Regions from separate parts of the Peribacillus sp. NPDC096379 genome, predicted to be linked through region 2. Evidence: riboswitches for the same ligand, from Rfam matches in the RefSeq annotation. Region 2 holds a riboswitch; each other region holds the start of a gene.
What was found. A riboswitch is a leader RNA that binds a small molecule or an ion and turns the genes downstream of it on or off. The one in region 2 is predicted to bind thiamine pyrophosphate.
Positions count from the first base shown of each region.

Region 1: another riboswitch for thiamine pyrophosphate. It lies ahead of thiW (energy coupling factor transporter S component ThiW); the one in region 2 lies ahead of ACIQZI_RS21675 (ABC transporter substrate-binding protein).
Region 3: another riboswitch for thiamine pyrophosphate. It lies ahead of tenA (thiaminase II); the one in region 2 lies ahead of ACIQZI_RS21675 (ABC transporter substrate-binding protein).

Region 1 is NZ_JBIWFD010000001.1:166,320-176,622, forward strand. It holds gene ACIQZI_RS00840 (ABC transporter permease) at 1-552, shown strand, start outside; gene ACIQZI_RS00845 (acyl-CoA dehydrogenase family protein) at 915-2,099, opposite strand; gene ACIQZI_RS00850 (transporter substrate-binding domain-containing protein) at 2,688-3,563, shown strand; gene ACIQZI_RS00855 (amino acid ABC transporter permease) at 3,915-4,622, shown strand; gene ACIQZI_RS00860 (amino acid ABC transporter permease) at 4,635-5,348, shown strand; gene ACIQZI_RS00865 (amino acid ABC transporter ATP-binding protein) at 5,371-6,126, shown strand; TPP riboswitch at 6,309-6,413, shown strand; gene thiW (energy coupling factor transporter S component ThiW) at 6,568-7,089, shown strand; gene thiD (bifunctional hydroxymethylpyrimidine kinase/phosphomethylpyrimidine kinase) at 7,058-7,855, shown strand; gene thiM (hydroxyethylthiazole kinase) at 7,869-8,690, shown strand; gene thiE (thiamine phosphate synthase) at 8,671-9,309, shown strand; gene ACIQZI_RS00890 (ATP-grasp domain-containing protein) at 9,869-10,303, opposite strand, start outside.
Region 2 is NZ_JBIWFD010000007.1:43,997-54,299, forward strand. It holds gene ACIQZI_RS21655 (TatD family hydrolase) at 1-313, opposite strand, end outside; gene ACIQZI_RS21660 (ABC transporter ATP-binding protein) at 310-1,047, opposite strand; gene ACIQZI_RS21665 (ABC transporter permease) at 1,040-1,810, opposite strand; gene ACIQZI_RS21670 (thiamine-binding protein) at 1,807-2,100, opposite strand; gene ACIQZI_RS21675 (ABC transporter substrate-binding protein) at 2,114-3,106, opposite strand; TPP riboswitch at 3,245-3,354, opposite strand; gene ACIQZI_RS21680 (DUF2207 domain-containing protein) at 3,644-5,578, shown strand; gene ACIQZI_RS21685 (DinB family protein) at 5,892-6,395, opposite strand; gene ACIQZI_RS21690 (glycoside hydrolase family 1 protein) at 6,776-8,233, opposite strand; gene ACIQZI_RS21695 (glycoside hydrolase family 1 protein) at 8,424-9,833, opposite strand; gene ACIQZI_RS21700 (beta-glucoside-specific PTS transporter subunit IIABC) at 10,007-10,303, opposite strand, start outside.
Region 3 is NZ_JBIWFD010000001.1:1,199,151-1,209,453, reverse strand. It holds gene ACIQZI_RS05665 (aliphatic sulfonate ABC transporter substrate-binding protein) at 1-789, opposite strand, end outside; gene ACIQZI_RS05660 (ATP-binding cassette domain-containing protein) at 814-1,527, opposite strand; gene ACIQZI_RS05655 (ABC transporter permease subunit) at 1,502-2,341, opposite strand; gene ACIQZI_RS05650 (carboxymuconolactone decarboxylase family protein) at 2,356-2,937, opposite strand; TPP riboswitch at 3,613-3,767, shown strand; gene tenA (thiaminase II) at 3,917-4,600, shown strand; gene ACIQZI_RS05640 (ECF transporter S component) at 4,626-5,219, shown strand; gene ACIQZI_RS05635 (ABC transporter ATP-binding protein) at 5,232-6,692, shown strand; gene ACIQZI_RS05630 (energy-coupling factor transporter transmembrane component T family protein) at 6,705-7,475, shown strand; gene ACIQZI_RS05625 (ABC transporter ATP-binding protein) at 7,645-8,439, opposite strand; gene ACIQZI_RS05620 (ABC transporter permease) at 8,414-9,439, opposite strand; gene ACIQZI_RS05615 (ABC transporter substrate-binding protein) at 9,486-10,303, opposite strand, start outside.

The DNA.
Region 1 (10,303 bases), on a different contig from region 2:
GGAGCAAATATGATTCATGGATATCTTATGAGGGGAAACGGTATTCTAAAAAAGAATGAATCTTCATTAAGTGAATCAAAAATTCTGACGTCCGAATTGATATTTGGTGCAATTTTATCCTTTTGTGTCTCAGTTATTTTGCAATTATCGGTATTCGGATTTTTTGGAAGCTCCCATGCTACTAGCATACGGATTATTTTCTTGTTCACCTTTTTCTGTTGTATAACCATGTTCTTCTTATTTAAATCGCTTGCCCTGTTATTCGGTGGTTGGGGAATGTTGGTGATGTTCCCGGTAAATATTATGGGGATTTTTTCAAGCGGTGGAGCAATCCCTCTGTCAACCTTGCCAGTTGTTCATCGAATATTTAGTTCCATTCTACCTACTAGATATATGGTAGATGGAATGAGGGCGTTGCTTTATTATAACGGCAGAATGCAAGCGGGACTCGGAACAGCGTTATGGGCACTATCGATTTACTTTATTATTACTTTGGCTATCGTCATTACATTCATTAGAAATACGAATAGAAGACAAGGGCAAATAAGCTGATGAAAAGTCATTTGTTTATCATTCAAGGTTTCCCAAGTTGGTAGTAATGGTTTGCCTTAGCTTGACCTATAAAAGTAAATCTTTTAACAGCTGGTCTTACTGTCCTATAATCCAGTATCGATCCTTCCATTAAAAAATAATAGAAAGATCCCTCTGAATCGAGTGAATCAGGGGGATAACTTTTGCGTGAAAATAGTGATTAAGCGTATGTAACGGTTTTCTGTGAGGTATCCATTGCATGCTTTTTCTGATAACGCTGAAAAAACCAGATTGTACTAGCAAGCCAGAATCCATTAAAAAAAGAGCCTGGGGCCCCAATTGCAAAAGCAATTATGTAACTGATGCCAGACTCTTCCTACTAGTTATTTTGATGGTACATGTTGACTAAAATTAGCTTGATCTTGTTCAATAGCGGATAGTGCTAATCTTTTTATTGTTGCGTCATCCATTGGCGGATTGTGCAGTCCAGCTCTTACATCTCGATAGTATCTTTGTAAAGGATTAGTACGTTGAAGGCTTTTTGCACCGACAATCCGCATGGCTTTATCGACAATCGTAATCGCTGAATTTGTAACAATATGCTTAGCAGCCCCAAGCTCATTTGTGAGATGAACTCTTCGGGCTTCATCATCATAAGCCTCTGCAACGCTATATAAGAAATGTCTTGCTTTCATTAATTCTAAATCAATTTCTCCTAGAAGTTGTTGGACATTCGGTAGCTGGCTAATTGGTCCGTTTAGACTATTTGGCGAGTGAGATTTTGCAAATTGTACTGCGTAGTCACGAGCGGCTTGTGCAATTCCAAGATAACAAGCCGGAATGTGAAGAATCCAACCATTGATTGGACCTCCACTTGGCGTTTCGGGAAGCTCAACAAGTTTGGCATCATCAACTTTAACATTTTGAAGAACAAGATCATGGCTACCTGTCCCTCTCATGGAAATTACGTCCCATGTTTCATCAATGGTTAGTCCTTCTAAATCCTTATGAAGGAGAAAGAATCCAACCTTTTGTTGTTCTTCAATCCATGCAGATACAAGAAAATAAGTTAATACCGGAGACATCGTTGTGAACGTTTTCCGTCCAGTAATAACCCAAGAACCATCTTTTTTGACTGCGGTTGTTCCAGGGCGACCTCCTCTAGTTGGACTTCCTGTTTGCGCTTCACTGACAGAACGATTCACTAATGCACCGTTTTGAACTTCCCCAGCAAAGAAGGACAAGTTCTCATCATTCCAAAGTTTTTTCTCAAATAGTTCTCCAACAGCCCCCAGATTCCAGCCGATAGATAGTCCTGTGGTCGCATCAAAACTGGCCAGTGTTTCCTGAAAAAGGATCATGTCATAAACGGTTATCCCTTCTCCACCGTAAGCTTTTGGTAGCGTAAGACTTGTGTACCCCATATTCACTAAGTCTTGAATATTTTCTTTCGGAAACATTGCCAATTCATCAATTTGTGCAGATTTACTTTTAAACGTTGCTGCTTTGTCATGTAGTTTTTGTAACCATTTGTTTTGAAAGTCAGTTTTTATAAATAAATTAATCATGCTTTCCCTCCTGCTGGGTCTCATTAGATAAGTAGTCAAGGCGAAGTTTTTTATTAGTTGTCTATGTAAATAGATTAATTCGTATTATTCCTATTGGTTTAAATGATAACTTTGCAAAATTATACTGTCAATAAATTTAAAAAGCTTTATCAACATTCTAAATTTAATATCTCGTAAAAACTATACATCTAGGACTCATGGAAGTTTCATTTTATAGAAAATTCAAATAACTGATTGACTTTCAAATAGTATCAATCTATTATGTAAATAACTCATTTTCATACTTTACACACCTAAATAGTATGAATTAAACGGTAAAAGGTGGTGCGGCTATGTGCGGACAAAAGGTATGGCAAAACCTTCATATAAAATTAACTAGCTATGAAGAACGATGTTGTAGCTAAAGTTCGATGCAATAGTAAGATCATGAATAAAAAACATCGATGAGCGTCTGCTCTGAAGCCCGACGATGAAAAAGGTTCAGGTTCTAAAAACTGTATCACTTTATGAAGGTGGCGGTGCGAAGCCCCGCCCCTTTTCCACAGAACAAGCAATCATATAACAAATGATAAAAAGGGGATTTATATTATGAAAAATAAAAAGTTTTTACAAATAGTAGCAACAGGTTTAGCGGTGGTAACTCTATTAGCGGGATGCGGATCAAATGCATCATCTGGTACAGAATCTGACACTACAGCAGGCAATGACTCAAAAGTCAAAAAAGTAAAAGTAGCCTATGACCAAGCGTCAAAACCAATGACTTGGTTAGATGAAAACGGAAATGCAACAGGATATGATGTAGAAGTTATGAAATTGGTGGATGAATTACTACCAGAATACGAATTCGAATACGTTGGAACGTCAAGTGACGACTTATTAGTAGGGGTAGAACAAGGTAAATATCAAGTAGGTGTTAAAAATGCTTTCTGGACACAGGAAAGAACGGAGAAATTTATCTTTCCGAAAGAATTCATAGGGTTGAGCAGTGCAGGCCTTGTGTTAACGAAAGAAAATGAAAAGATTAAAACTCTATCAGATTTTGCAACAGCTGGCTATTCGCTAGCACCCATTGCCGCTAACAACGCGCAATATACAATTGTGGATGAATATAATAAAGCCAATCCAGATAATCAGGTGAAATTGAAAGCTGGAGATGCATTTACAGTGGACGTGGTTCAATGGGTAAATGAAGGTCGTGTAGACGGTGGTGTAATCATTGAGAGTGCATTTGAAAAGCAAGTAACAGCTGAAGATGGTCCTTATCATAATCTAGTAAATGACGTTGTTTACAATGAGTTCGCAGTCATCAAAACTTGGCCATTGTTCAATAAAAAAGAACAAGAATTTGCAGATGCTTATGATGAAGCAATTAAAAAGCTAAAAGAAGAAAAGAAGACAAATGAGTTAAGTTCAGAATTCTATAGTAGAGATTTGTTCGAGGTATTAGATACTGTAGAAAGATAATAACAGTGTGATCGAACATAGTCTTAAAAAAATTCAATCATTCAGACTAAAACTTGTCACTTTCTTATTTTAGGTTGTTGGGTGTGATACCCAATAAATCTTACTAATTAAGAAGTGACAAGTTTTTGTTTGCAGACATGGGGACTTAGGCTTCGCGACTTATTAATATATACAATCTACCTCGTAAATATACTTACTTTATTAAGAAAGTATTACAAAATCCAGCTACGCACCGCCGCCATTGTGATTAGGCGAGTATAGCGTGCTATAGGATTAATCCTTCACGGTAAATGGTGGCGTTTTAACGCCACTCGGGTTTTGTATGTAAGAAAAAGAAGAGGGTGGTAGAGCATGGAAAAGTATTTTGATGTTACATACATAGTAGAATCATTACCAATGTTACTTCCATTTCTTAAAGTGACATTTTTGGTAGCTGGTCTATCGGTTCTTTTCGGGACCCTCTTAGGTTTCATTCTAGCAGCAATGAAAATAGGGAATAGTAAGATTGCTAAGAAAATCGCCTATGGATATACAACCATATTACGATGTACCCCGTCCATTGTTCTGCTATTTCTAACGTATTATGGGATTCCAGCCATTGCAGGTAATTTTGGGGTCAACTTAAATGATGTTGATAAGATAGTCTTTGTTGTCATAACCTTCTCGCTTCAATTTGCAGCTGCTATGTCTGAGGTAATTAGAACCTCGTATGAATCAATCGACAAAGGGCAATTTGAGGCGGCAGTAAGTGTAGGCTTAAGTCCTTCACAAGCGTACAGAAGAATTATTTTTCCACAGGCTTTTGTCGTCGCATTACCGAACTTTGGTAACAGCTTACTTGAGTTGATGAAAGAAGGGGCTTTAGCTTATACAATCGGGCTGATCGATATCATGGGAAAAGCAGAGCTTATTATCGGTGCGAACTATAATACGCATGCCTTAGAAATCTATCTTGCCTTAGCGGTGATTTATTGGATCCTTTCGATTGCGATTGAACAACTATTTTTAAAATTAGAAAAGGTGTTTAGTAAAGGAAAACAAGTGATTAAAACTACATAAGGGGGTGACAGTGTGTCGGAAGGTCTAAATTATCAGTTTTTAGTGGATACATTTTTTGTTGCCTTATCTGGGGTGCCTATAGCACTGATTATTACGATTGTATCATTACTGATTGCTTTGCCATTAGGTTTTTTACTTGCCTTAACAAGAATCAATCGGATTCCGGTTTTAAATCGTTTTGCACAAATATATGTTTCATTTGTAAGAGGAACACCTGTCATTATTCAAATATTTATCATCTATAGCAGTGTCCCTTTATTGCTTGCTTCGATATTTGAAAAATATAACATCAACATGAATGTGTACGATGTCAATCCAATTTGGTACGCTTTCATTGTTTTCTCATTGAATACGACAGCGATTCTTATCGAAGTGTTCCGTTCAGCTTTAAGCACAGTAAGCAAGGGACAATTGGAAGCAGCTTATTCTGTTGGATTAACGAATGTGCAAGCATTTAGAAGAATCATCATTCCACAGACATTAGTTGTCGCCTTACCAAATATTTGTACAGCAACAGTCAATTTAATTAAAGCAACATCTTTAGGGTATGCCATGTCTCTGCAAGAAATTACATTAAGAGCCAAGGTGGCAGCCAATGTCGGCTACAATTATGTTGAGGCTTATATTGATATCTTCCTTGTCTACTTGATTTTATGTAGTTTAGTAGAGTATTTATTTAAGGTATATGAAAAACGATTAAGAAGGTATAAAGCAGTAAATGTCTGAAATGAAATAGGAGGTGGATATGATGTTAGAGATTACAAATATCCATAAATCGTTTGGTAATAATGAGATTTTAAAAGGCGTGGATTTACAAATAGACAAAGGGGATGTTGTGGTAATCCTTGGACCAAGTGGCTCCGGAAAAACAACATTACTTCGCTGCATTAATTTTCTTGAAAAAGCAGACCAAGGGCATGCCATTTTTGGCGATATTGATGTCAATCTTAAAACAGCGTCCAAAAAGCAAATTCATGAAATTAGGCAGAAAGTGGCCTTTGTATTTCAAAATTATAATTTATTTAATAATAAAACGGCATTGGAAAATGTAACAGAAGGGCTGATTATCGGAAGAAAAGTGGCAAAAGATGAGGCGATTGAAATTGGCAAAAAAGCATTGGATAAAGTAGGCCTGGCAGAAAAGTATCATGCATACCCGAGTGAATTGTCAGGTGGGCAACAGCAAAGGGTTGGTATAGCAAGAGCGGTCGCTTTAAATCCAGATATCATTCTATTTGACGAACCAACCTCTGCACTAGATCCAGAACTAGTCGGTGAAGTGTTGACCGTCATGAAAAATATTGCCAATGAAGGAACAACGATGCTAGTCGTCACGCATGAAATGTCGTTTGCGAAAGATGTAGCCAATAGAGTGATCTTTATGGATGCCGGCGTTGTAGTAGAAGAAGGAACACCTAAAGATATTTTTGTGAATCCAAAAGAAGAACGAACAAAGAAGTTCTTAAAAAGGGTTTTGCCGGAGGATTATATCTTTTACATTTAATAACATTATTTGTAGGGCTTTTTCTGTTGAAAAAGGGGCGGAGGTATTACTGCCCGTTAATGCGGGATAAATAAGCGCTACATGAATCCAATTTTCCTATCTCGCCTTAAAAAAATATCAATTTCAAATTTTCAGGCATTGCATTTTTGTTCCAGCGTGGTATGATGACAGTAATTAAATATACATTGCACTAGGGGAGTCTTTAAGAGGCTGAGATGGAACGTTGTTCTAGACCCTTTGAACCTGAACCGGATCATGCCGGCGGAGGGAAGTGGAGATATTAGCTCAGTTAGTTTATATGTGGATATCTACCCCTTTCCTACTTTCAGGAAGGGGGTTTTTGGTTTTATTTCAGAGTGTGTGGCTTTTTAAAACAAATCACTTAAAATGCTCCAAACTATTTTGGCCAATGTATGGGGCACACAAAAAGGAGATGAAACGATGAATTCTATTAGAAAGCTCACACTTACTGCCATGATTACAGCATTAACAGCACTGACTAGTTCCTTTGTCTTTATTCCGATGGGCTTTGCCAAAATCTTTCCGATCCAACACTTAGCGAACGTATTAACGGCCGTTATGTTAGGTCCTGGCTATGCCATTGGTCAAGCTTTGCTCGTCTCTATTATTAGAAACATGGCTGGAACGGGTTCTATCTTTGCTTTTCCAGGGAGTATGATGGGGGCTTTGCTTGCAGGACTATTATTCAGGTATACAAATAAGATTGGTTTCGCTTGTGTAGGTGAGGTCATAGGTACCGGGATTATCGGAGCGCTTGCCTGTTATCCACTTGCCCTGTTGTTTTTAGGGAAAAAAGTGGCTTTGTTTGGCTTTTTACCAGCGTTTTCAATTAGTTCTTTAGCAGGAGCAAGTATTGCGTTTATTTTATTAAAAGTGTTCTTGAAAAATAAATATTTGGAGGGGTTACTCTATGAAAACAGCACTTACAATCGCAGGCTCTGATTCAGGAGGAGGAGCGGGAATTCAAGCCGATTTAAAAACATTTTCTGCCCATCATGTGTTTGGCATGTCGGTTATCACAGCTGTCACCGCCCAAAATACGGTAGAGGTTCGTTCGATTCAAACGATGAGCCAAGAAATCATTCGCGACCAAATATCTGCCGTTTTTGACGATATTGAAGTTCATGCTGTGAAGATTGGGATGCTCGGTTCGGCCGAAACGATCGAAACGGTTGCCGAAATGCTTGATACATATAAACCTCAGTACATTGTCCTTGATCCAGTCATGATTGCTAAAAGTGGGGATCAACTTCTGGAGGAGGATGCTGTAGAAGCGTTGAAAAAGCGCTTGCTCCCAATGGCTACGCTCGTTACTCCTAATATACCAGAGGCGGAAATGCTAGCGGGAATAACGATTCAATCTAAACAAGATTTATATGAAGCATGCCAGATTATCGAGCAATTAGGAGCGAAGGCCATCTTGTTAAAAGGAGGACACTCTGCCGGAGATCCAAATGATCTTTTTTATGATGGGACAAATTATTCATGGTTGAATGGTGAAAGAATTCATACGAAAAATACACACGGGACGGGCTGTACCCTTTCATCAGCCATTGCGGCAAACTTGGCAAACGGACTTGAAATCGAGGATGCCATCCGTCAATCAAAAGAATATATTACGCAAGCTATCCGTGACAGCTTTGCCATTGGGAATGGCCATGGTCCAGTCAACCATTTCTATCAATTTCAGAAAGTACACCAATCATAAAAATTTGGAGGGAATGACTGTGCAAAATAGAATCGAATTATTATTCAAGAAAGTCCGAAGTGCCAATCCGCTTGTTCATCATATAACCAATTCGGTCACAATCAATGACTGTGCGAATAGTACCCTTGCCATTGGCGGCTCTCCTGTTATGGCATCTAGTGTCAATGAGGCCGCAGATATGGCGAAAATTGCAAATGCACTTGTCTTAAATTTAGGGACGCTTAACGCCGATTCCTGTGAAGCAATGATTTTAGCTGGAAAAGCTGCTAACTCTGCACATATCCCGGTCATTCTTGATCCTGTTGGCGCTGGGGCAACACCTTATCGAATCGAGATGGCTGAGAAGATTCTTCATGAAGTGAGGATGAGCATTATTAGAGGGAATGCCAGTGAAATTTATAGTTTAATAGGAGGGAAAAGTCAGACGCGAGGTGTTGATTCAGGTACGGTATCTCTAGCAGGAGCGGACCTTGCTGCGCGGGCAGCGGTAGAACTAAACAGTACAATCGTTGTAAGTGGTAGAACAGATGCAATTAGTAACGGTGAAACGACTGTTTTAGTGAACAATGGCGATCCGATATTGACGAAAGTGACAGGAACAGGCTGTATGGCGACTTCATTAATTGGTTGCTTTGCAGGGGTTACAGATCAGATGCTTGATGCAGCAGTAGCGGGAATTTCCGTCATGAGTATTGCTGGTGAATTAACTGCAAAGAAGCTATCAGAAGGAGAAGGAACTGGGACTTTCCGAATGAAATTAATTGATACGATCTCGCTGATGAACGGAGCGACTTGGATGAAGGAGGTACAATTACATGAGTATGCTACGAGATAATCTTAGCCTCTATCTTGTCACAGAGGAATCGATCCCGCTTGGAAAGCTTGAGCAAATTATTGAAGAGGCCATTCTTGGAGGAGTTACAGCTGTTCAATTAAGAGAAAAAACAGCCGATGGAAAAGTCTTTTATGAAAAAGCGTTAAAAATTAAACAATTACTTGCGGCTTATTCCATTCCACTTTTCATAAATGACCGCGTTGATATTGCGCTTGCAGTAGAAGCAGAAGGCATTCATATTGGGCAAAGTGATATCCCTTTATCTGTCGTAAAGAAACTAGTTCCTGTGTCTATGAAGATAGGTGTCTCTGTTAAAAATGTCCAACAAGCCTTGATTGCTGAAGCAGAGGGAGCTGATTATATTGGGGTAGGTTCAGTCTTCCCAACTGTAACAAAAAAGGATGCTTCAATGCTACAGCATGGAGCACTGAAAATGATTTGCCAAGCTGTTGCCATTCCAGCTGTCGCGATTGGAGGCGTAACCTCTGCCAATCTTCCACAAATTCTCGATAGCGGTATTTGTGGTGCAGCGATTGTATCGGCGATTATGAAAGCAGATGATCCGAGAGAAGCAGCGGAAATTTTAAAAAAACAAATGATGACAGCAATAGTTCTCTAATAATTTGGCAGTTCGATTATATATCGTTTATATGACATGGTAAACGATGTATAGAGTGTGAGGTCATAACCTATAAAATAACTTTTGTCTCTTTTGCATTTCACCAAGTTAAAACAAGCTGATAAGAATCACATGTATATGATCCCTTTCGCTGTAACGCCAGTGCTATTACTATTACTGAAGAAATCACTAAAAATAAAAAATGCGAAAGTCTATGAAAATGACTTTCGCAAAAGGATAAGCTTTTACAAACATAGGTATGATGCTCATGTCTTTTTATATTTTACATCTACTTACTATTTTTTTTAGTACTAGAATAAACCGATCATAACCTCTAACTTCATTTACATTAGAAGCACGGAGTAAATCCTAGACGTTTTAATCATTATGAGACAATTTAATTTTCATTTGATTCATAGGGATTCATGTGAAAATTGAAGCACTATATTTTGAATAACTCCAGTTAGACGTTTTAGTGGCCTATATAGGCTGTCCAATTTGTAAAAGAGAAATGGAACTAAAGGCGATTCTTGTTTCTTTCAGGTTTTGCCCGTAATCATTATAGTTTTTCAATATTAAAACGAATCTCTTTAGCTGCTGCTATCGCCATTTGTTTCGCTTCTTCTTTATTATATGAGGAGGCTAACACGTATCCATAACGATCTCCCATCGATAAAGGGGGCCGTAATATCTTTCCTTTGCGTGGTTTTATAAACACTTCTTGCACCCCTGGATATTTACTAGCACGATTTTTCCCGGTAACACTAACCAATTTACCCTCAATATCTACAGTTAGATACTGTACATACACGTACTTACGATGTTTGATTGTAAGATTCGGCTGATTACCTAAAAATAACTGAATGGTTTCTTCTACTAAATTAATGCCATATCCCACCTCAATCAAGCGATTCATGGCACCGCCAGAAATTCTAGGGTTAATCTCGATTAATTTCCATCTCCCTCGAACGAGACGCAATTCGAGGTGACACGC
Region 2 (10,303 bases):
CGAACCGCAAGTAATAGGGTAAGCCCACTTCACCAATAGCAACCATTTGATGTTTGTGTTTATTCAAGAATGAACATAATTGACTCACTTCCGAATCACTCGGCAGCTCTTGTTCTGGATGAAAGCCGAAAGCAGGCTTTAGTCGTTTATCCATCTCTGCTAAAGCTAAATTTTTTTGAGAAGAAGCGAGATTCGTTGATACACAAATAAGTGCCTCTACTTTGTATGCTTGCAAGTCTTTTAAAATGGTAGACCGGGTACTTTCTGAATATTGATCAAAATGAATATGAGAGTCGATTATAGACTGCCTCACATAATCACCCGCAATTCATTGTATATCTTCTTTTTCCACGATAAAAATTCTTCGCTTAGCAAAATCGATGCTTGTCTTGGTCTCGGAAACGGGACGATAAACTCTTTTTTCACTTGGGTAGGCTTTTCTGATAACACAATAACCCGATCAGATAAATAAAGAGCTTCTTCAATATTATGGGTAACAAGCAAAATGGCCCGTTTATCTTCTTCCCAAACAGATAAGAGCCAATTTTGCATTTCGAGACGTGTGAATTCATCGAGTGCTGAAAAAGGCTCATCTAAACAAATAAGTGATTGCGGACTTAGCAGACTGCGAATAAACGCCACTCTCTGCTTCATCCCTCCAGACAGTTCATATGGATAGGCATTCTCGTATCCTTTTAGACCCGCTTTATCAATCATCTTTAATGCAAGTGCCTGGTCTGTCTCCCCAACAATTTCTCCACCAAGCAGGATATTGCCGAGGACCGTTCGCCATGGCAAAAGCGATGGACTTTGAGGCGTGTAACTAATCGAACCGGTTTCTCCATTAATACGTTTGCCATCAAGCCTAATTTCTCCAAAGTCTGGTGCAAACAATCCACCGATTAATTGAAATAAGGTGCTTTTTCCACTCCCAGAAGGACCTAATATGGACACGAACTCCGCTTCTTCTACACGAAGAGACAACTGATCCAGTACTTGATTTTCACCAAAGGATTTCGATATGTTCTCAATTAAAAGTTTAGTCACGTCTCTTGCCATCTCCTTTCGGCTTCCACTTCACGATCATTCGTTCCATCGATACAATAAGGGCAAAGAATACCAAACTCAAAATCATAATCAAAAAGATCGCAACAAAGACACGGTCCGTTCGAAAGGATGACGAAGCTAAGGTCATATAGACACCTATCCCTTCTTTTGCCCCAAGCCATTCAGAAATAACTGCTCCCATTACGCTGTATGTAGCGGAGATTTTCAACCCTGAGAAGATGGATGGTAGCGCATAAGGCCATTCCAGTTTCCAAAAGATTTGTTTCTTTGTTGCCCCAGCCATTTTCATGTAATGCATCAGCTCTGAACTCGTTTGTCTAAACCCATCCAAAGCAGCCACTGTGATTGGGAAAAAACAAACGAGCGTAATGACAATGACTTTAGGTAATATACCAAACCCAAACCAAATAACAAGGAGTGGAGCCAACACAATGATTGGAATGTTTTGTGAGAGAATGATGATCGGATAAATGGCTTCTCTAAGCTTCGGAATAAGGTGTAGACCAACAGCAACTGCAATGCCCACACTTGCTCCAATTAAAAACCCCAAGATTGTAAGTCCAATCGTCGATGTTAGATGGTGATGATAATTCGGCCATCCAGCAGCTCCTTCTAACCATATCTGCGAGGGGGAAGGCAGGAGCCATTTTGGTATTTCAAAAAGCCGACAAGAAACTTCCCATACGATGAATAAAAGGATGAGGACCAGAGCTGGTCTCCATCCTTTATACCAAATCTTCATGGGCGATATTTCTCTGTCAATTTATCCATAGATGCACCGCTTGGTTGATAAAGAATTTTCACTTGAGAAATCACATTACGACTGCCAATCTCAATCATCCGTTGATTCATTTTCTCGATAATTGAAAAGATTTCTGTCAAATTCCCTTCCATGGTCGTTTCAAGCGGATGAACTTCATATTTAATTCCAGAGTCATGAATAATCGCTATTGCTTCATCTACATAAGGAATCACATCTTCCCCATTTTTTGTTTTCGGGATAATTTGAATGCTTACTAATGAGTCGCTCATGCTTCTCTCCTCCTTATTTCGGTAAAAATTCATTGGTGAATGCCTTTTTTGCGTCTAATTCACTTTCAAGCAAACCGTTCTCAAACATCCAGCTCGCATAGTTTTCCCAAACCTTTTGATCTTGAACACCCCATTTTGAAGCGTCATCTTGATATTTCGGTGATAACCACTTTTGACTTGCCTTTACCAATTCTGGGTCTATATCAGGAACTGCTTTAATTAAAAGGTCCGCCGCTTCTTCGGGATGTTCAATCGTATAATGATAGCCCTCGGAAACTGCTGCTACAAAAGAACGAACAGTATCTGGATCTTCTTTTATTAAATCTTCATTAGTTGTGAGAACAGGCGTATAGTAATCTAGCTTTTCCGTGTAATCGGTCAAATATTGCATATTCAATTTCTCCCCACGCAACTCAGCTTCTATACCTGTCCACCCATAATAAATCCAAGCAAAATCAATATCTCGTTTAACCGCTGTGAAAAAATCCGTATCTCCCATATTCACAATATCGACTTTTTTCACATCTCCATTTTCCTGCTTCATCAAAGAAGATAGGACAGCTTTTTCTACAGGTGCTCCCCAACCGCCATACGTCTTTCCTTCGTAATCTTTCGGTGAGGTAATTTTCTTATCAACTGGGGAAGCAAATCCAGACGTGTTATGCTGAATAATAGCAGCAATCGAGACCAATGGCACACCTTGTACACGCGCTTCTGTCAAAGATTCCTGGTAGCCAATTCCGAACTCTGCTTTTCCCGCTGCGACAAGCTGGTCAGCTCCCGCCTCACCTGGCATTATAATCTCAACATCTAGCCCCTCTTCTTCAAAATACCCCTTTTCCTTTGCAACATACAAACCAGTATGATTCGTATTCGGCGTCCAATCTAAAACAAGAGTAACTTTCTTTAATTTCTCTTGATTCTTTTCCTTCGAACCATTGTCCTGACTATTCCCGCAAGCAGCAAGAATAAGCATCACACTAAGTAAGACTAACCATTTCTTCATTACATTTCCCCCTTGAACATGTCTTACAAAGCAGCAAACGAAGAAACAAGGTGGAAAATATGTAAACGTTTAATAGGAATCGCGCTACGCAAAAAAGCACCATAGGTTTATCCCTAGGGTGCATATCATAACAAATGAGTCCTGTTTAAATATGTTCCCTACGCTGGTTTTAACCAGATCAGGTTCCAAGGGTATGTATCTATTGGATACGGTCTCAACCAGCAACACTGGTCCCCCCACATGTTTCATTATTCAATTCGTTTAATGCTTCATCATCTACTTACTTTGCCATATGTCTTGAGGTTTTTCAAGAGGAATGCTAAAAAAGAAAAAGCCTTTTTCGATAAAGGGAACAAAATAGGTTCCATCACAATCACATCCACCAATTTCTGTGATTTTTTCAAAAAATATAGCCACGCTTCAGATAGAATGAACAAATCCCTGCCTCGCTTTCCATTCCTTTTATAGATATGGTAATATTTAGTTATTCGTAGATTAACAGTGATACTAATGAGTAATATCGTAGGGGGGAACTAGTTGAAAAGAGTATTCTTTATTTTTCCGTTTATCTTTATTCTTGGTTTCATCATGGCTTCAACCACTTTCGCTAAGTCCTTTTCGATTGATCAAGTAAATATCCGCGCCTGGATTCAGCCAAACGGAAATTTAGTCGTGAATGAAATTTTCACATACACTTTTGATGGAAAGTATAGTCAAGTCCATCGTTCTATCCAGAAGGACCATCATGATGGGGTGCAGGATTTCGAGGCATATGAGCTGTTGAATCCAAAGGCAAAGCTTGGCTATATGCAGAGGAATGAACTGAGACAGCTACATGTTTCAGAAGATGACCGTACATATACTGCATCCCTTCCGTCCAATAATGAAAAGAAGTATATTTTCTATATATATACGTTAAAAAATGCTGTGAAATCATATGATTCTTATAGTGATTTGACCGTACCGTTCTTTGGAACAGATTCAAATCATGATAACGATCTTTTTCATGTAAACATTGATTTTTATTTCCCACAAGAAGTCGATAATCAAAACACGTATGCATTCTTCCATGACCGGAAAGGGAAAGTTTCATCAAAAGATCCATATAGCGTCCATTTCTCCACTCCGGTATCTGAAATGTATGCCTTAACTGAAACCCGGATACTCTTTCCCTCATCCATCATGAGTGAACAGGCTAAAAATGCAGCACCTATGTCTTTAAAGGAAGCAGTTGCACAGGAAAAGAAGCGAGTAGAAACAGCCATAAAGAAAACAAAACAAAAGGAAGGCTTTTCAAAGTTTTTAATTGGTTTCTTGGTTCTCCTTATCTGTTGCTGCTTCGTCTTGCTCATCATGAAACTTGTGCCTAGAAGAAGTACAGAGAGCATTCTAAAGCATGATCCACTTCATCTATATATGATTCACCGTATTGGCAGATTGAATCCTTATGCGTTCCTATCCGGGCTATATTCTCTTGTTGAAAAAGGAGCAGCCACTGTTCAAATCCAGCAGACAAGAGGAAGGTTTCAAAAGGATCCTACAGCTCCCAAACATAGCCTTCTCTTTACTTTAACAGCTCCTCTGGGTAAGCTTTCTTCTTCTGAAAAGCTGCTCGTCTCCTGGCTATTCAAGCAGAAGTATGGTCAAGGAAAGCTTTCTTTTTCCATGACCGATATTGCCGGCCTAACAAAAAGAGAAAAAATGAACCAACAGCAAGCACAGAAATATCAACGAAGACATATGGAGTTTAAAAGGAAAGAAAAGGAATGGTTCGCAGAAGTTCTACAAGAGTTGAAAGAGGAACGATTCTTGAACAACAGATTTGCCCTATTAACGAGGGGATTGCTACTAATCATATTCACAACTGTTCTATATTGTTATGTAATCGACTCACTCTCAACAATAGCTATTATTGGGTACAGTGTTGTTGGGGGAGTCACACTTATCGCCGGATGGATCCAATATAGAAGAAAAAAGAGAATTATCCTTTTCATCTTAACGTCTGTCATCGGTTCACTTATGTTAGTCGATATCAATCTTATGAAACTACTTTTCTTTTCGATCTTATTTGTTTTTCTCTTATATGTCCTAGCACCACGTTTTGCATTTTCCCAGAAAGCGACTAGTATCCATTCAGAGATTAGACAATTCAGAAAAGAAATAAAAAGAGATGGCATACCTACTAATCTTACAGAATCTGAACTTGAAAAAACAATAACCCGAATTCTTTTACTCCAAGTCAAGCACTCTAAAACGAAAATAGCAAGCTTAGTAATACCAGAACTTGAATATGCTCAAGCCTTGCCCCTTACCTACCTGATCTATCATGATGAAGACCCAGTCAGCTACTTAGGAAATACATGGAAATGGTCGAATTCTTCCGCTTCCAAAGGGAGCTCGTCAGGCAACAGCTATGGTGATAGTGGTGGTGGCGACGGCGGAGGAGATGGTGGTGGTGGCGGAGCGGACTGATCAAATGAAGATTCCATCAGTTGGGACTTTTCCTTACTTATAACATTAGATGCCATGGCTAGAATAGGTAGATTTCTTTATCTAAAAAACAGCCATGAGCGCTTGCTCTAAAACTTAGGCGATGAAAAAGGTTCAGGTTCTCAAATTACATCACCTTATGAAGGTGGCGGTACGGAGCCAATTTTGCGAAGCCCCGCCCCTTTTCCACAAAAAACACGTATAAAAGGCGGCTTTCACCGCTAACTCATACGTGTTCTTTACGTACTATGTTTAAATAACAGCCGAATTTAAGTATCAATTTCCATTTACACGATTATACTTCAGGAGCTTGTCCTCCAAACGCCGCCCACTCTTCCCTTGCCGGTCCATATATGCCGGGTACGGTCAGACCCGCTTGACGCATGAGCACGGTCATTTGGCCACGATGATGTGCTTGATGTGCGATTATCAGCCCGAGCACCGTGTTAATGGACCACATTTCTCCGTACATATCTCTCTTTTCGTTCAGTGTTTCGTCATTCCACTGTTCGCGAATCGAAGCGACCATCTCTTCGCTTGATGTGCGATATGCTTCTGCGATTTCACTCGACGTTTTCGGGACTGGCAAATCGTGCCGAGCCGCTTTAAAAACAAGCCCTGTACGCCCTATCATTTCATCAAGGGTCGTTACGACATGCCACGCGATCCGTCCAAGTGTACGATCCTCAGGAGATACTTCCTGCGCTAATGATTCATCGGTCAACGCATTCAGTATTTTTTGCGTAGATCCACTTTCATGCTTCCAATTTGTCAAAAAATCTTCAATTGTACTAAACATTCCTTCGCCTCCAATTATCCATTTTCAGCAATCATTATTAGCTACATTCGCTAACAACATGCATTATCCTGCTAAAGATCACTCAAGATAGAATGTCTATCTCCTTTTCTGTGCATGAACTTGCATTCTATTATTATACCCTATTTTTAGGATTATTCAGTATAGAGAGTATATTGAGATGGACTAGTTCTTTCACTCTTTTGTATTACACTCCTAATTCATTCAAACGCAAAGAGTCAGACCCCGCAACAACTAAATACAGTATAAAATACGTGTATGAAACACTACATACTGATTTAGAGTGCGAGGTCAGACCCTTATGAGACATCCTCATTCTTACTATTTAGATTTCGCATATACCAAGATAAATACTTACGATATTATAATTCAGCACCATTAGACTCAATGACTTTTTTATACCAATCAAAAGAATCCTTCTTCGATCTCTTTAAAGTTCCATTTCCATCATCATCTAAATCAACGTAAATAAATCCATAGCGTTTAGACATTTCAGAAGTAGACATACTTACTAAGTCAATTGGCCCCCAACTTGTATACCCCATAAGATCAACGCCATCTTCAATCGCTTCTCGCATTTGTTCAATGTGTTTTCTTAAGTAGTCGATACGATAATCATCGTGAATCGAGCCATCTTCTTCAACTTTATCATAAGCACCCAAGCCATTCTCTACAAGGAATAATGGTTTTCGATAGCGGTCATACATATCATTCAGCATAATTCTTAATCCAATAGGGTCAATTTGCCAACCCCAATCTGATGATTCCAAATATGGATTTTTTACACCACCAAATAGGTTCCCTTGCGCTCTTTCCCCTTCTGGACTTGCAGAAGCAGTTAAAGACATGTAATAACTAAAAGAAACGAAATCCACAGTATATTCTTTTAGTATTTCATCGTCACCATCTTCTTTTTTAATAGAAATTTGATTTTCTTTAAAGAAACGATTCATATAGTTTGGGTACTCTCCACGCGCATGTACGTCTGTGAAGAAAAGGTTCATTTGGTTTTCTAATTGTGCTTTTCGCACATCTAACGGATTAGGCGTATTCGGATACGTTTCCATCCTCGCAAGCATACAGCCAATTTTTGCACCAGGGATTATCTCATGACAAGCCTTTGTAGCTAATGCACTTGCAACGAATTGATGATGCAATCCTTGGTATTGAGCTTGTAAAGGATGATCTGTACGATCGGAAACAATGCCTCCACCCGTAAACGGACTCAATGTAATCATATTAATTTCATTAAATGTCAGCCAATATTTCACTTTGTCCTTATAACGTGTAAATACGGTTTTGGCATATTTTTCAAAGCAACCAATGACTTCCCGTCCTAGCCAACCATTATATTTTTCAGTAAGCCCATAAGGCGTTTCATAGTGCGAAAGGGTAACTAAAGGCTCAATTCCATATTTACGAAGTTCATCAAACACATCATCGTAAAATTTTAGACCTGCTTCATTTGGTTCTTGGTCATCTCCATTTGGAAAAATCCGTGCCCAGTTAAGCGATAATCTGAAAACCTTAAAGCCCATTTCAGCGAATAACGCGATATCTTCTTTATAGCGGTGATAAAAATCGATACCGTCCCTTTTAGGAAACCTAGCAACTTTTTCACCTGACAAGATTTTCTCAATTTCATCCGAATTGATTTCGATCGCATTATCTTTCTTTCTTTGATCTTTCGGGATATAAGCAACTAAATCTGCACTAGACAAACCTTTCCCATCTTGGTCAAATGCACCTTCTAATTGGTTCGCCGCTGTAGCACCGCCCCATAAAAAGCCTTTTGGAAATTCTTTTTTTGTGATTGTCATTTTGATAATCCCCTTTCAATTTATGTAAACAAACTGCTATATTTTACTATCATTTCCGTAGATTCTAACCATTTATGAAGGATGTCCCAAAAGGGTCTAACCCAACACTCACCACACAGTCTATAATGTGACTTATACTCCATTTAAACTGTAAATAGTAGTCGTTGGATAGAACACTCTTGTGCATAGATTAAATCTCTTGTCCATTCGTTTTAATGACGTTTTGGTACCAATAGAAACTGTCTTTACGGATGCGGCGCATATCAAGTAGCTCAAATTCATCACGGTTCACATAGATAAAACCGTAGCGTTTGCTAATACCTTGGTGCGTACTGACTAAATCAATCGCTGACCATGGACAGAAGCCAAATACTTCTACACCGTCGGAAATTGCCAATTGCATTTGTTCAAGATGCTTACGCAAGAAATCTATGCGGTATTCATCATGTACTTTGTCGCCTTCTTCTAACTTATCGAATGCTCCAAGCCCTGTTTCTGTTACGATTAATGGCAATCCGTAACGTGAATAGATTTGACGAAGAGTTGTACGGAATCCAACTGGATCGATCTCCCAACCAAATTCATTCGTATTCAAATGTTGATTTTTCGCACCTTTGAATACGCCTGGCTCTCCGATTGTTAAATGTTGATCACCCGTTCCTTGCTTGTCTTCCCCTTCACCCGTGCTTTCTTGGACGGTCTGAGATGTATAGTAGTTAAAGGCGATGAAATCTGGTTTTGCCCCTTTAAGAATTTCCATATCTCCATCCTGAATCAAAGGTGTCCATCCGTTTTCTTCAAGATAGGACCATACAACATGGTTATATTTGCCGAACACAGCTACATCTAGGTACAACCAGTTGCGGATTGCCGCATAGTTATCTGCTGCTAAAATATCTTCTGGTTTAGACGTTGCAGGATAAATCGAAACGATATTCGGCGCAGGACCAATCTTCGCGTGCAGCAATTTGTCGTGACACATCTTCATCGCTTTTGCCTGCGCGACTAACATGTGATGGTTTTGTTGATATAAGTCTTTCTTTGGATCCTTCAAGCTCGGGTCCAACGTTCCAAGAGCATCCCCATGGAGAATCATCATATTCTGTTCATTAATGGTTAACCAGTATGTCACCTTGTCACCGTATTCGTTAAATAATACTTCTGCGTATCGCTCGAAGGCATCGACCGTTGCACGATTCGCCCAGCCACCTTGTTGTTGAAGAGCATAAGGTAAATCAAAGTGATACATCGTTACGATTGGTTCCATATTATGCTGTTTAATTTCATCAATCAGGTTATGGTAGAACTCTACACCTTTAGCATTGACTTCCCCTGTACCTGCCGGGAAAATACGTGTCCAAGCAATCGAAAAGCGATAGGCTTTAAAGCCCATTTCAGCAAATAATGCCACGTCTTCTTTGTAGTGATGATAATGGTCACTCGTTACTTTAAAATCTGTCACACCTTCTACGTGGTTAGCCATGTCTACAACAGATGGGCCTTTGCCATCTTCATTCCATGCACCTTCTACTTGATAAGCAGATGTTGAACCACCCCATAGAAAATTTTCCGGAAATGTTTTTAAAGAAGTATGTTTCATTTTCGAATCTCTCCCTCATATTTATTTACCTTCTTCGACTGACTTTCTTTACAAAATAAACCTTTGTGTTTTAGTGATCCATTACTTTCTCACAACAAAAAATGGCTTTTGCTATCTCCCGTATCGTTTAATCACTGTGAATCGCATGCCTCATTCAACATACGATTCACATCTTAATTAATAACTGTAAGGATAGACTGCCCGCTAACTACTTCTTTTGGCTCATCTGCAATGACATCTAAATAATTTGTTGTATTCGTTACAATCACCGGTGTCGTTACTTTATATCCCGCTTCTTTAATACCAGCAATATCAAATTCTACAAGAATGTCTCCTTGATTAACTGCCTGTCCATTTTCGACATGGGCGGTAAAATGTTTTCCTTCTAATTGGACCGTATCTAGCCCAATATGGATGAGAACTTCTACTCCATCATTTGAAGTTAATCCAATCGCATGGCTTGTTGGAAA
Region 3 (10,303 bases), on a different contig from region 2:
AGCTACTTCTTCTTTATTTTCATTCGCCCATTGGTCCGAATTCTCAAGTTCTTCTAAAACGATTTTGACGACCTCTGGATTGTTTTTCAATATTTCATTCGACCCGAAATAAAAAGTGCGATTTTCCGTCAACCCTTCACCGTTCACAATGGTCCTAGTTTCAAAGATATCTTCAACAATCGAAAGATAAGGATCCCATGTTCCCAGAACATCAATTTTATCTGAGCTGAATGCTGCTGAACCTTCAGATGCATCCGCATAGAAAACAACTTCCACGTCACTTTCTTTCATTCCTTCTTTTTCAAGGGCTTTTAATAATAAATAGTGCATGTTTCCGCCCTTAGTAACTGCTACTTTCTTTCCTTTTAAGTCACTTACTGTTTCTATGCCGGAATCTGTTTTCGTTACTAATGCAACTCCCTTTGGGTAAGGGGTTTCTGATGCAGCGTATTCAATTGGCTTGCCTCCTGCTTGAGAGAAAACACTATTCGCGTCAGATGCATGACCAAAGTCTATATGCCCTGCATTTAAAGCCTCCAGTAAAGCTGTTCCTATAGCGAAAACTTTCCATTCAACCTTATAGCCTTCCTCTTTCAAGCGCTCGTCAAGGTTTCCTCTAGCCTTTAAAATATTTAGGGTATTTCCTTTTTGATAACCGATTGTTACGGTTTTATTTCCGTTTTCTTTTTCCAAATCTCCATTAGCCTTATCTGTATTGCTAGTTGAACTACAAGCAGCTAAAAACACGATACTTACTAGTGTTATAAGTGAATATATTACCTTTTTCAACTCTCAACGCCCCCGTATTTCCTTTTATTTGTGCATAATTTTTTCTAGAATCATATTTTCATATTCAGTAAACTTCATGTCCTTTTTCCTAGGTCTTGGTAAATCAATTTTCACATCAAGCGCGATTCCGCCATCCTCTATCAAGACAACCCTGTCTGCAAGAATGACAGCCTCACTTACATCATGAGTGACTAAGATTGAAGTGAAACGTTGATTCGTCCATAGTTTTTCAATTAATTCCTGCATCTCAATACGTGTTAATGCATCTAATGCTCCTAGTGGTTCATCAAATAAAATGAGTTCAGGATCGCCTGCTAACGCTCTTGCAAGTGATACCCGCTGCTTTTGTCCACCCGATAAAACAGCTGGCCAATCATTTCTTTTATCAGATAACCCTACGTTATTCAACGCTTCCTCCGCTTTATCACGATTCGGAGTCCCCACCTTGACATTGGTTATCACATCTTTCCAAGGTAAAAGTCTCGCATCCTGAAACATCATTCTTGTTGTTTCCTGAACACCTTTTACGACCCTATCATTAAAAGTAATTTCTCCAGCAGTAATATTTTCAAGACCAGCTAACGTTCTAAGCAACGTACTTTTACCACAGCCACTTTTCCCAACAATCGCTACGAATTCACCTGATTTGACATGGAAGTCAATATTGTGCAGGACTTGTAAAGTCCCAAAACTCTTATCCAGTTGTTTGATGTTAATTTCTACTCCCGACACTTCTATGCTCTCCTTTAAGTTTCTGTTTTGATTGTTTCTTATTCTTAAAAAAATTGGGATGCCATTGCAACCATCGACGTTCCAGGAGCGTTGCCAGGAAATCAGATAATTTACCTAAAAGTGCATATAAAACGATACTTAAAATAACAATATCCATTTGAACAAATTCTCTGGCTGATGTAGCCATATAACCAATCCCCGAGTCTGAACCGATTGTCTCTGCAACAATTAAGGACATCCACATGATTCCCAGGGCGTATCTTACTCCCACTAAAATTGAAGGTAGTGCTCCTGGTAACATTATGTTTGTAAAAAGTTGGAATGGTTTCAAACGGTACACCTTTCCCATTTCGAGTAAGCCTTTATCTACATTTTTAATTCCGTGGAACGTATTTAGATAGATTGGAAAGGCAACACCAAGTGCAACCAAGAATATTTTTGCCTCCTCGCCAATCCCATACCAAATAATGACTAGTGGAATAAGTGCCAAATGAGGGATCGTGCGTATCATCTGAATGGACGTATCAAATAATTTTTCAAAGATAAAAAAGGTTCCATTGATTAATCCAAATACAAAACCAATAATGCCTCCGATCAAGAAACCTAATAATGCTCGTCCTGTACTTACAAATATGTAATCAAATAACTCTCCAGATTCCCCAAGTCGAATCGCCCCTTCCACTACACTCAAAGGGGTAGGTAAGAAATTTCGAGAAATGAACCCTACTTGCCCCAGCACTTGCCATATCCCAATAAAGATAACGGGGACTAACCATGGAAGAATGTGGTTAACAAATGTATTATTCGTTCCTTTCAACATATAAATGCCTCCAATCAATTTTCAAAGGCATTTATGATATCATCAATATGCCTGATGGTTGCTCCCGCTAGCAGAGCTGACGCAACCATACTGGTTTCTTTTATTTCATCTTCGGAAATTGAAAGATCTGGTACTATCTGTAAAAATGTTGATATCCATTCATTATTTTTTAAAGCATAACTAACAGCTAACCCTATCAAAACCTTTGTTTTCTGAGTCAAATAGAAGCCTTCTTCGCTAGTTGGGTAGATGAAGAACGAGCGAGCAGATAAAGGGAAATCTTCGAGATTCGAGACACGTAATGTTTCATCCTCCATTAGTGCGGGATTCGATTGAATCGAAGCAGAAAGTACCGCAGCTTCAATAAGCTCTTCTACCTTGGCACCAGCCTTCTTTGCTCGCTTTGTGTGAAAGTCAACACAGTAGCTACACTTTGTAACATGAGTAACCGCTACTGCTAAAATCTCTTTTGTTTTAGTATCAATGGCTCCTTCAGACCAAACTTCATCTGCAAAATTTCGATACTTTCTAAATGGCTGCGTAGCTTTCTTAAGAGCTTCTCCTAAATTTTTACTTACTTGCTGATACTCTGACATGATAGCCTCCCAAATTCCTAATTAAATACTTATAATTCTTATCATTTTACTTGGTTATGATAATGATTTTTCCGAGTTATCCAGGTAGTTTACTTTTTAATAATATATCAGTTATTTTTTGAATATTCAAGACTTTTCTTGATTTCAGGCTTTCCTTAATAAGTAAGCGAATACTTGATCCTGTTGGTTAATTCAATTATTCATTAATTTTGTTCCTTAACAAAATGCTCAAAATATGCAAAAAAGACCTCATTTATTGGTATCGCAAACTGGGCTAGAATACATAACCAAAAGGATCGCCTAAGCCAAACAAGCTATATGGAGAGCTGTTATCTCTGGTCATAGAGGGGGTAGACTACTCACACTAAACATCAAAACCTCTTGAAGAAATTTGTCTCATTTTTCATCATAAAACTAGTCCCTTCCAAAATGGTTATCGTCTCCAGAATTATTCGAGGTTTCCATAGCGGCGATTTTCCCCAAATAAAAAAAGCCAAAAATGAATCAAATGTGAACTTTCAGTATGGATCGCCTACCCCCTCCATTCTGTCAAAGCTTATTTGCATATCAATCTGCAATGTTTCGGTAATCATCAAACATTCCTATTTTTCATAAAAGATTGACAATCAAAAATTTCATGGTACTATTTAGACAAATGACAATTAAATAAACAATTTTTACCACTAGGGGTGCCTCTTGAATGGGAAATGAAGCTTAAAAAGATATTGGAAGCTTCTTATGACTGAAAAGGCTGAGATTAAAGTGAGACTTTAAGACCCTTAGAACCTGATCTGGATTATACCAGCGTAGGGAAGTGGGGGCGTCTATACTGAGGACACCTATTTTGTAACCAATCAAAACCACTTTCTTATGCTAAAAAGGAAGTGGTTTTTTATTTTTTAAAAGAAGATACTGGGCAATTTCATATATCTATCTGTGTCTCACTTACTACTAATAGAAAAAATGGAGGGCAAATCACATGACATTTTCAAAGGAAATTCGTAAAGAAGTTGATCACATCTGGGAAGCAAGCTTTCACCACCCGTTTGTTACAGGTATTGGAGATGGGACACTCCCACTCGCCTGTTTTCGCTACTATGTGATGCAAGATGCTTATTATTTATCTCACTTTGCTAGAGTACAAGCTTTAGGGGCAGTAAAAGCAACAGATTTATACACAACGAGTCGACTTGCCAGCCATGCACAAGGAACGTATGAAGCTGAGCTATCGCTCCATGACAATTTCTCTAAACGATTAGGCATTACTGAAGAGGAAAAGAAGAATTTTAAACCTGCACCTACTGCTTATGCATATACGTCACATATGTATCGTGCTGCCTATTCAGGACATTTAGGTGACGTAATTGCGGCAATCCTGCCATGTTACTGGTTATATTATGAAATTGGTGAAAGACTAAAAGGTTGTACACCAGAAGAACCGATTTATCAAGAATGGATTGCTGCATATGGCGGCGATTGGTTCCGGACATTGGTAGACGAACAGATTAAGAGAATCGATGAGATTGCTAACAAAGTGACTGAGGACGATAAACTACGAATGAAAGAGCATTTCATCCTTAGTAGTCAATATGAATACTCTTTTTGGGAAATGGCGTATCAGTTAGAAACGTGGCCGGTTCAAAAAGAAGTACTAGAAGTATAATAATTAGCCAATTCTAAATAAGGAGATTCATAACATGACAAAAGGATTAAAATTGACAGACATATTAGTGACGATTGTAATTGCCATTGCATTTGGCATTGTCTATATTCTTTGGGGTTCCGTATATTATGCTCTAAAACCAATCGGCTTACATGCCGACCAATTTATGTATGGCATGTGGTTTATTGCGGCTAATGTTGCCTTTTTTATCATCCGTAAACCAGGTGTTGCATTGCTTGCTGAAATTGCAGCGGCGTCCGGTGAATTTCTTTTAGGTTCCCCATGGGGGCTAACCGTGCTTCTGTATGGCGTTGTCCAAGGTTTGTTTGCAGAGCTTGTCTTTATGGCTTTCAAATATAAACGATTTCATATTTCCGTAGCGATATTGTCGGCTATCGCTGCATGCTTAGGATCGGTCCTAATGGATTTCGCCTATGGAGAAATCGGTGATCTTGCTGCTTGGAATTTAACATTATTTATGTTTGCTAGATTTCTCGGGTCTATTCTCTTTGCAGGTGTGTTTGCTTACTATTTAGTGAGAGTTTTAGAAGCGACAGGCGTAACAAATCTTGTGCGTCCAGCATCAAGTAAAGATTATGCTGAACTGGATCAAAAGTAAGGGTGGATAACTATGGAACGAATTGCACATGTTGAAAAGTTACGATTGAAATTCCCTGGAGATGCGTCCTTATTATTTAAGGACTTATCTTCTACCTTTTACAAAGGGGAAAAAGTTCTCCTTCTCGGGCCATCAGGTTGTGGAAAATCGACGCTTTTACAAGTTTTAAGTGGCTTAATTCCTCATTCGATTGACGTTCCCATGAAAGCTGAGGCACTTTTATGTCCCTCTTCATGGGGGTATGTTTTTCAAGATCCTGATAGTCAGTTTTGCATGCCTTTTGTTGATGAAGAAATTGCATTCGTTCTTGAAAATATGAACGTTCCAAAACAACAAATGATTGAGCGAATCCATCATCACTTACAGCAGGTCGGCTTATCTCTACCAGATATTCATACTAACATTCAAACACTATCTGGAGGTATGAAACAACGCTTAGCTATAGCATCGATCTTGGCCCTAAAACCAGACGTATTATTTTTAGATGAACCAACAGCGATGCTTGACCCTAAAGGAACGAAAGAGATTTGGAATGTATTAAAAGAAGTCGGCCAAGAAAAAACATTGATTATTGTAGAACATAAAATTGATCATGTCCTAGAATTCATTGAACGAATCATTCTTTTTAATGAAGAAGGACAGATTATAGCCGATGGACCAAAAGAAGAAATCTTATCAACGTATCAAAATGAAATGAGGGAACAAGGAATCTGGTTTCCAGGTATTTGGGAAGAGTATCTAGAAACTACCTCCCTCTTACGTTCGAGGACGCCCTTTGAAAAAAAGGAGAAAGTATTAGATGTGCAAAGCTTTAAAGGATTTAGGCAAAAGGAAGAAAAAATCCGGGTAGATCATTTGCAAGCTTATTCAGGTGAATGGATTGTTATAAAAGGAGAAAATGGAGCCGGCAAAAGCACTCTTTTACATGCTTTCATGCAATTTATCAAAACAACAGGACATTGTGAATTAGTAGGAAGCCCGATAAAAAAAGGAAAAAAACATGCGGATCTCGTGACATTTGTGTTTCAAAATCCCGAATTTCAATTTGTCGCAAATTCAGTCTATGAAGATATCGCCTACTCATTAAAGATAGACAAAAAGGATACCCGAGAAATAGAAGGTAAAGTCGAAGAACTTCTAGAACGGTTCTGGCTAGTAGACCATCGTAATAAACACCCATATCAGTTATCGATGGGGCAAAAACGTCGTTTAAGTGTAGCTGCATCGATTGTAAAGGAACAAAAGCTAATTCTTTTAGACGAACCTACTTTTGGCCAAGATTCCAAAAACACCTTTGCATTATTGGAATGGATGGAAGAACTCAGACAAGAAGGTACGACGATTATCATGATTACCCATGATGAACAGATTACAAACAACTTTGCAACAAGAATTTGGACAATCGATGCTGGGAAAGTGATCAGCGATGAAATACAAAGTATGAATATGAAGACTGAATTAGTATCCGTGTAATGGAGGAACATCATGCAATTAGATTTTTCAAGTAAAGAAACATGGCTACATCGGATTAATCCTAGCCTTAAGTTATTCGTATTAATGATGTTGTGTATCGTTGTGTTATCAGTTCATGATTTACTATTTATGATGAACTTTACGGTTATCGTCTTGATTTTATTCTTGTGTTTTACAGGACAGCCGCTCAAACGAATTTCATTACTTTTCATTCCTTTTTTTGTTGTATTTTTATCGACTTCTTCTTCGATGATTTTATTTGGACAAGGAAACACCACTTGGTTTAAGTGGGGGCTTATTCATATTACCGAAGAAAGCTTTTTTAGAGGACTTCTTGTTGGTTTTCGTGCATTACTATTTGCAGTACTAGGACTAACCTTTGCCTTAACTACGAGACCCGTCTATCTGTTCTATTCTTTAATGCAACAAGTCAAACTCAACCCTAAATATGCTTATAGCTTTATGGCCGCCTTGAGATTAGTTCCGATCATGCTGGACGAATTTCAAACGATCCAAAATGCTATGAGAGTGCGAGGAGTGATCAGACAAACAGGGATACAATCCGTTTTTTTTAAAATGAAAGCTTATGCCATCCCGATGTTATCAGGGAGTATCCGACGTGCACACCGGATCGCTGTGGCCATGGAAGCAAAGCGTTTTTCCGATACGAAGAACCGAACGTATTATTACGAAATCGGTTTTTCTAAGCATGATCTTGTATTCATTTTATATTTTGTCATCTTACTTTTGGCAGGGTATTATGGAGCGGTTAAGGGGATTTGATGTTTTTGATATACCAACGATCTTTTTTAAAGGATGTTGAATGGTTGAACTTATAGATCGCATACATACATCGACTTAAGATATTCGACCCACATCTCCATAAAAAAAGCAGTGAGATTTCAAAAATATCTCACTGCTTCTATATTCATCATAATAACATTTTCCTTTTTTAAATCAATACCGCTCGATCATTCAGCATTTTTTCACCTTTGATTCGTTGGAATTCATGAAGAAGCTTCTCTACGGTTAACTTTTGTTTTTCTTCGCCTCTTGCTTCAAAGATAATTTGACCTTTATCCATCATAATTAAGGAAGTACCAAGATCAAGGGCTTGTTGCATATTATGCGTAACCATTAATGTCGTTAGATTGTTTTGACTAACAATCTCCTTTGTTAGGTTAGTAACAAGGTCGGCACGTGATGGATCGAGTGCTGCTGTATGTTCATCAAGAAGCAGTATTTTCGGATTCGTGAAGGTCGCCATCAATAGTGACAATGCCTGCCGTTCACCGCCTGAAAGCATACCTACTTTCGCATTCATCCGGTTTTCCAATCCGAGGTGTAGCGTCTCGAGCTTTTCTTTATAAAAGCTGCGACGACTTTTCGTGACGCCAAATCGCAAACCTCTTTTATTCGTTCTGCCATAAGCGATTGCCAAGTTTTCTTCAATCGTCATATGTGGCGCAGTTCCAGCCATCGGGTCTTGGAAAACACGACCAATCATTTTGCTTCGCACATACTCATCAACCGGCGAAACATCTTTACCATCTATGATCACTGAACCTGCATCAGGGATCAGCTTTCCGGAAATCATATTCATTAGTGTCGACTTACCGGCACCATTGCTACCAATGACGGTCACAAATTCACCTTTTGCAAGGGTAAGCTCGAGAGATTTTAGCGCTAGCTTTTCATCTGGAGTTCCTTGGTTAAACACTTTATATATCTGATTTAGCTGTAGCAACCTCTTTTGCCCCCTTCACCAATGTTTGCTGCAATTGCAGTTCTTTCAAGCGTTTCTTCTTCATGCTTTTTTCTTTCTGCTTATCCTTTAACTGCGGAATGATTAAGGCACCGATGACAATCGCTGCGGTGATTAATTTTACATCCCCTGTTTGTAAGAATTGAACTTGAAGCGCGAGTGCAACGACAAGTCGGTATACAATCGCACCGCCAATCACAGCAAGCGTAGCTCGTGCAATCGTTTTTGCTCCAAAGATCGCTTCACCGATAATAACAGAAGCAAGGCCAATGACAATCATGCCAATCCCCATGCCAATATCGCTAAAGCCATTGTATTGGGCGATGAGAGAACCAGAGAAAGCGACTAGTGCATTACTAATTGCAAGTCCAAGCACTTTCATGTTATCAGTATTGGTGGAAAAGCTTTTCACCATCGATTGGTTATCACCAGTAGCGCGGATAGCAAGCCCAATTTCTGTTTTTAAGAATAGCGATAAGACAAATTTTATGACTAGTGAAATGACGAGCATAATAAATATAATCGCCCATGTGCTCGGAACAGAATTTCCAAGTCCTAGCAGTTCCATTCCTTTATTGAAGAAGGCATCCAATCCTGTTTTTGCCCAAATTTCCTTAACACTCGTAATGATCGTTGATTCCGAAAATAACGGAATATTAGATTTGCCCATAATTCGTAAATTAATCGAGTATAAGGCAATCATCATCAAGATCCCAGAAAGTAGCGGATTGATTTTCCCCTTTGTATGCAAGAGTCCTGTAATCGAACCAGCTGCAAAACCTGCTAGTATGGCTGCTACCGTTGAGATAATTGGTGAGTAGCCATTTACAAGCATAATTGCCGTGACAGCTGCTCCCGTTACAAAGCTACCATCAACTGTTAAATCTGGAAAATCAAGAATCCGAAATGTCAAATATACGCCGAGAGCCATGATTGCATAAATCAGTCCCGATTCAAATGAACTAAAGATTGCTGTAGGCATCCTTTCATCCCTTTCTTAGAAGCTTATACTTAGATGTTTTTAATTTTTATTTAATAAATTCAGCTTCTGATTTCCATTCTTCCTTCAATTCGACTCCCATTTCCTTCGCTGCCTTTTCATTTATGACAAGTTTAAGATTTTGCGGATATTGAACCGGAAGCTCGGAAGGTTTTTTTCCGTTTAATAGAATGTCTGCAGCCATTTCCCCTGCTTCATACCCGATATCGTGGTAACTGAAACCATATGCCGCAAATCCACCGCGTCCAACAGAATCCAATTCTCCAACAAACAGCGGAATATCTTTTTCATTAGCAACCATAATAACCGATTCAAGCGCTGCTACAACCGTGTTATCTGTTATGATAAAGAAGGCATCTGCTTTGCCAACGAGTGATTCAGTGGCTTGCTTCACATCAGCAGACGTCGCAGCTGATGCTTCAACTACTTTAACTCCATGTTTGTCTGCTTCCGCCTTTAACATATTAATCTGAACGATTGAATTTTGTTCTCCGGAATTATAGACTGTTCCAATCGTTTTCGCACCAAGCTCTTCTGCCATAAACTTCACAGAATTAGCAATCGCATCAGGATGCGCATCTGTTGTTCCTGTAATGTTTCCTCCAGGTGCTTCAAGAGATTCAACTAGTTCAGCTGCTACTGGGTCAGTTACAGAAGTAAAGACAATTGGGATGTCCTTGTTACTGTCCTTTGTTGCAGTTAATGCTCCCATAGCACTTGGCGTAGAATTAGCAAATATCAAATCTACATTTTTGCCTACGAAATTTTGCGAAATCGTTAATGTGTTATTTTGATCTCCCTGCGCATTTTGTGGGTCATATTTTGCATTGATTCCTTTATCTTTCA